Regions from separate parts of the Enterobacter sp. PL_is379 genome, predicted to be linked through region 2. Evidence: predicted binding sites of a transcription regulator. Region 2 holds the regulator's gene; the other holds the start of a gene.
What was found. The regulator LexA, encoded in region 2, represses DNA repair genes until DNA is damaged. The targets are predictions, from matches to a motif close to TNCTGTATGTACATACAGNA.
Positions count from the first base shown of each region.

Region 1: the regulator LexA is predicted to act here: its motif matches at 2,187-2,206, upstream of mutH (DNA mismatch repair endonuclease MutH).

Region 1 is NZ_JBVPGT010000031.1:254,221-257,333, forward strand. Features, by position in the region: gene AC0TOY_RS17705 (NADP(H)-dependent aldo-keto reductase) at 1-786, opposite strand, end outside; gene AC0TOY_RS17710 (YgdI/YgdR family lipoprotein) at 918-1,136, opposite strand; gene mutH (DNA mismatch repair endonuclease MutH) at 1,265-1,957, opposite strand; gene rppH (RNA pyrophosphohydrolase) at 2,641-3,113, shown strand, end outside.
Region 2 is NZ_JBVPGT010000019.1:67,065-70,177, forward strand. Features, by position in the region: gene AC0TOY_RS02300 (CsbD family protein) at 1-95, opposite strand, end outside; gene dinF (MATE family efflux transporter DinF) at 217-1,554, opposite strand; gene lexA (transcriptional repressor LexA) at 1,618-2,226, opposite strand; gene AC0TOY_RS02315 (diacylglycerol kinase) at 2,335-2,703, opposite strand; gene plsB (glycerol-3-phosphate 1-O-acyltransferase PlsB) at 2,858-3,113, shown strand, end outside.

The DNA of each region.
Region 1 (3,113 bases), on a different contig from region 2:
AAAGCGGCTAAAGAGGGTGTTACGCGCTCCGGCCGGTTTCGCGCCGTTCAGGTATTTCCCCGTCAGCGTGCCGAAGCCGAGACAGGAGTAGGCGAGCAGTTCCACTTCTTCATACTGCGTCACTTCGGCCAGACCCACTTCATAGCTGCGGTTAAGCAGGCTGTACGGGTTCTGAATAGTCACGATACGCGGCAGATCGTGTTTATCCGCCAGGTGCAGATAGCGCATGACCCCAAAGGCCGTTTCGTTAGAGACGCCAATATAGCGGATTTTTCCCGCGCGCTGGCATTCGGTCAGCGCTTCCAGCGTTTCCAGCAGCGTCACGGCGGGGGCGCTCTCATTCCAGGTGTAGCCGAGCTTACCAAAGCAGTTGGTTGGGCGCTGAGGCCAGTGCACCTGATACAGATCGAGATAGTCGGTTTGCAGGCGCTTCAGGCTGGCGTCCAGTGCGGCGCGGATATTCTTGCGATCGAGGATCTGATTCGGGCGGATCCCGGTATCGTTGTTGCGCGCGGGGCCGCTGACTTTTGAGGCAATCACCAGCTTTTCACGGTTGCCGTGTTTTGCCAGCCAGTTACCGACGTAGGTTTCGGTAAGTCCCTGCGTTTCCGGACGTGGTGGAACAGGGTACATCTCCGCGACATCAATCAGGTTAATCCCCTGGCTGACGGCGTAATCGAGTTGTGCATGGGCATCGGCTTCGCTGTTTTGTTCACCAAATGTCATCGTGCCCAACCCCAGTTGGCTTATTTCCAGAGCGCTGTGGGGGATACGGTGATAATGCATAGCCGGCTTCCTCAGTAGACTTATAGACCGCGTCAGGGCGTGCCCGACAAAGGAATATAAACATGGCAGAGGGGAAGCAAAAGGGGAAGAAAAAAATCAAAAAGGTCAGCAAGCGACTGACCTCTCTCTGTTTATCGCTCGATAATTTGCGATACTTCGTCGCGATTGATCTGCATTTTATTGCCTTCCTGATCGCGGTAGCTGACCAGACCGGTATCATCGTCAACTTCGGGTTTGCCGTCGGTCAGGATCATTCGACCATCTTTTGTCGCCATGACGTAATCGCTGCTACAGCCCGATACGGCAAACGCTAAACCGACTGCTGAAACTAACACTGCCCATTTTTTCATCGTTATCGTCCTCATCTGGCGCGTATCAAATCATAATCTAGTATTAACCCGATATGGCGACTTGAGGAAGCAGTAAAATCTTAAAAAGCAGTCGATTATGTTTGAGAGCTCGCAAAATAAGTAAAAAACTATGTTTTTAACAGGAAATGACGTGCCAGGAGCGCGCCGGTGAAATTCTTTTTGAGATAAAAACCGCGCGGCAGCGTTAGTATCGGCTCACCCTGTGCGCCGATGGCCTCGGTAAGCGCTTTACTGTTGGCCGCTTTCGGACGCAGCTGTAACACTTCTCCGTGTCGGGCGGTGATGCGCTCTACCTGCCCAAGAACGATCATGTCCATCAGCTCCTCCCAGTCCAGCCGAAGCTGATGCTCTTCATCCTCGTTCGGGCTCCAGAGCAGCGGCGCGCCAACGCGACGGTCGGCCAGGGGGATCTGTCGCTCGCCTTCAACCGGTACCCACAACACGCGCTTCAGCTTGTGGCGAACGTGGCTGGTTTCCCACGTCACGCCGGTGTTGCCGGTTAATGGCGCAACGCAGACAAAGGTGGTCTCAAGCGGCTTGCCCTGGCTATCTATTGGGATGGTTTTTAACTCCACGCCAAGTGCTGCAAAATCCTGCTCGGGTTTGCTCCCTGCGCTCGCACCCAGCCACAGCTCAAGCAGCATGCCGATCCAGCCTTTATCCCGCTTAAGATCCTTCGGGATCGGAAGCCCTGCCATTGCCGCCAGCTCGCCAAGCGAAAAGCCCGCAAGACGCTGTGCCTGCTGGAGCAACTGGCCCTCGCTGGACGGCGGTGAGAGCAAGGGTGTAAGCGGATGCATGACGGTAACCTTTTGATTAAAAAATAAACGAAGAAATTGTCCCCTGTGGATAGAGTTTAACTATTTCTGTACCAATATTCCATGTGTATGATTTATAGGTTTTTTTATGGGTTTGAAATCGTTTCACCCGAGTCAGAAAACCGGTTGTTCAAATCTGGTCACTGACAATGAACAGGATCTTACACCATGTTATCCACAGAAAAATGGGATAACTGGGCATAACCCTGACTACTGTTTCAATTTACAGCCTTGACGTGCGATGAAAATCGAATTTTCAAACAAATTGTGACTAACTTATTGGCACAATCTGTGGATAAAACCGACGCTGTTCGATCTTTCATCAGCACGACGATCCCTGATGTGATGATCGTCACGCTATTCTGTTTTGTGTTCATGGAAATACATTTAACTTTATGAAAATAAATGCATTATTGAATTCAGGTGAAAGAGGGGATATGGCAGCGTTTAAGGTTGTTCATCGGTAATCAGACACTTCTTCACAACTATATCCACAGAAAAGGTGAATAAAATTCCCTTCACTGCCACTCATCTGTTTATAACTCAGCACTTATTTGTGAGTTATTCAAATGTTATTAGGTTGCAGCCCTGTAAGAGAGTGGTTTACCGCCTCCCTGTAGTGTGAAACAATCATTCATATATAAGGTTTAGTTTGGGGTAGTCCGGTGATTGATGACGATGGCTACCGCCCGAACGTAGGAATAGTAATTTGTAATCGTCAGGGCCAGGTAATGTGGGCCCGGCGATATGGTCAGCACTCCTGGCAGTTCCCGCAAGGCGGGATCAATCCGGGAGAGTCCCCAGAACAAGCGATGTACCGGGAGCTTTTTGAAGAGGTCGGTTTAAGCCGAAAAGATGTTCGCATCCTGGCTTCGACCCGCAACTGGTTGCGTTACAAGTTACCGAAACGTTTGGTGCGTTGGGACACAAAGCCGGTTTGTATCGGCCAGAAACAGAAGTGGTTTCTGTTGCAGTTGGTGGGCAACGATTCAGACATCAATATGCAAACCAGCAGTACGCCGGAGTTCGATGGCTGGCGCTGGGTGAGCTATTGGTATCCTGTTCGTCAGGTCGTGTCATTTAAACGCGATGTTTACCGTAGGGTGATGAAAGAGTTTGCAAGTGTGGTAATGCAGCT
Region 2 (3,113 bases):
ATGACGGTCATATCGTCATCCGTCAGCTTACCCCACTTTTCTTTCGCTTTACCTTTGAACTGCTTCCAGTTGCCGCCGATTTCGTCTTTATTCATCATCGTGTCCTCTTAAGTTAAGCGTCGGGTCGTAACGTCCGTTACGTTCTTTTCTGCTGGACGTGATAATTATTGTAGTTAAGGATTCGGCAGTTGGTTTCATATTCGGAATCTTTAACCGTCACGATATATCGTGACGTGAAGAGAACCAGGTATTGTTTTGCCAGTGGCGGTGCCAGATAAACGCCAGCGACAACCCTCGCAGCGAGAGGAAAACGGCCAGGGCCAGCCACAAACCGTGATTACCCAGCCAGGGGAGCGTCAGCAGCGTCAGACCAAACCCTGCAGCCGCGACAGCCATGCTGTTGCGCATTTCCGCTCCGCGCGTCGCACCAATAAACATGCCGTCCAGCAGATAACACCAGACGCCAACCACCGGTAAGACGACTTGCCAGATGAGATAGTGGCTCGCCAGCTCGCGCAGCGCAGGAAGAGACGTAAGCAATGCAACGATCTGCTCACCAAAGCAGGCGTAAACCAGGCCAAACGCCAGCGCCACCAGTCCCGACTGACGGCAGGCTGCCCGCCAGACGTCCCGAAGCTGCCCGCTTTCGCGCGCACCGTACGCCTGCCCGGAATGCGCTTCTACCGCATAGGCAAAACCGTCCAGCGCGTAGGCGGTAAAGGTCAGTAGCGTCATCAATACCGCGTTGACCGCAACGATTTCTGGCCCCAGTCGAGCCCCGAAGACCGTCAGCGCTCCGAAGCAGAGCTGAAGCAGCAGCGAGCGCAGCATGATGTCTCGGTTAAGCGCCAGCAGCTTACGGATATTGCCGCGCCATGCGGTTTTGAGCAGCGCCAGGGAGATGCCGCGCATCGCCAGCACGCGCCAGACCATCCACAGGCCAATGATAAAGGTTCCGTACTCGGCAATCGCCGTCGCCAGCGCCGCGCCCTGCACGTTCATATGCAGACCCATGACCAGCCAGACATCCAAAACGATATTGAGCAGGTTACCCACCACCAGCAAAATCACGGGTGCACGGGCGTACTGCACGCCCAATAGCCACCCCAGCAGAACCAGGTTAGCCAGTGACGCGGGCGCGCTGAGCCAGCGGATTTCAAGGAAACGTCGCGCCTGCTCTAATACCGCCTCGCTGCCGCCAACAACATGGAGCGCAAGGTCGATCAGGGGCGCACGCAATAAAACGATTAACGCACCCGCGCCAAGCGCGAGGATCAGCGGCTGGACCAGCGCGCGCGCCAGACGCAGCGGATCTTTCGCGCCATACGCCTGTGCGGTAAGGCCGGTGGTGCTCATGCGCAAAAAGAGCAGCAGCATAAACAGGAAGCTGGTTGCCGTCGCACCAATCGCCACGCCGCCAAGATAAACAGGCGAATCAAGATGGCCAATAACGGCAGTATCGACCAGACCCAGCAGGGGTACGGTAATATTGGAGAAAATCATCGGCAGAGCAAGACGCCACAATGCCTTATCGGATGCCGTCAGCAGTGACATGAAAAATACCGGGTGTGGAGAATGAAGCAGGCTACAGCGGCACCATAGCCTGTCAGGAAGAGGTTACAGCCATTCGCCGTTGCGAATGACCCCAACCGCCAGTCCTTCGATAGAGAAGTTGTGTTCGCGCAGATCGACCACAATCGGGGAGAACTCGTTGTTTTCAGGCAGTAGCTGAACGGTGTTCCCCTGTTTTTTCAGACGCTTGACGGTCACTTCGTCGTCAATGCGCGCGACCACCACCTGGCCGTTACGCACATCCTGCGTTTTGTGCACCGCAAGCAGATCGCCGTCAAGAATACCGATGTCTTTCATCGACATACCGCTGACGCGCAGCAGGAAATCAGCGCTCGGTTTGAACATGGCTGGATCGACCTGGTAATGGCCTTCAATATGCTGCTGTGCCAGTAAAGGCTCACCGGCAGCAACACGCCCCACCAGCGGAATGCCCGTCTCTTCTTCCACCAGCAGGCGGATACCACGTGACGCGCCCGAAACAATCTCAATCACGCCCTTACGCGCCAGCGCTTTCAGGTGTTCTTCGGCAGCATTCGGAGAACGGAAGCCCAGACGCTGCGCGATTTCCGCACGCGTGGGTGGCATACCCGTCTGGCCGATATGATCCCGGATGAGATCAAACACCTCTTGCTGCCTGGTCGTTAACGCTTTCATTCCGCCCCCTGGGTGTATATACAGTTATGCTGTGAGTATATACAGTCAAAGGCGATTTTGGAACCAAAAACTGCACAAAAAACCAGGGACTTAATTATTCCTCGAGGCTCATCGGAAATGTGACCAAAGCAGCGTGACCCAGGTGATAGCGGCAGTGATAATCGCCAGCAACACGGCAGCAGAGCCCATGTCTTTTGCACGGCCAGAAAGTTCATGGAAATCTGAACCAATGCGATCAACCACGGCCTCAATAGCGCTATTAAGAATTTCCACTATCATCACCAGAAGCACGGAACCGATAAGAAGTACGCGGGTAATAGCATCAACATCAAGGTAACAGGCGACGATCACCGCGATGATAGCGGCGACGCCCTCCTGGCGAAAGGCGGCTTCGTTGATCCACGCGGCACGGAAACCTTTCCATGAATAGCCGGCGGCTTTGATGATACGTGTTAACCCAGTGGTATTATTGGCCATTAAAAGAACCTTTTATGAAAAAAAGCGTCAGTAACAGGAACTGTAGCGCGTTTCGCTACAGCCTGAAGTATGACGGGTAACAACAGAAATTTTGCGCGCTTTCTGTTATCCTTGCGCCGCAATTGCATTATTAACCAGAGGCTTTACATCGTTTATGTCCGGCTGGCCACGAATTTACTACAAATTACTTAATTTACCATTAAGCATCCTGGTAAAAAGCAAGTCTATCCCAGCAGAACCCGCGCTGGAATTGGGGCTCGATACGTCACGTCCTATTATGTACGTTTTGCCTTATAACTCGAAGGCAGACTTACTGACGCTTCGCGCCCAGTGTCTGGCGCATGACTTACCTGACCCGCTTGAACCGCTGGAAGTTGACGGGACGCTGCTGCCGCGCTATGTGTTCATTC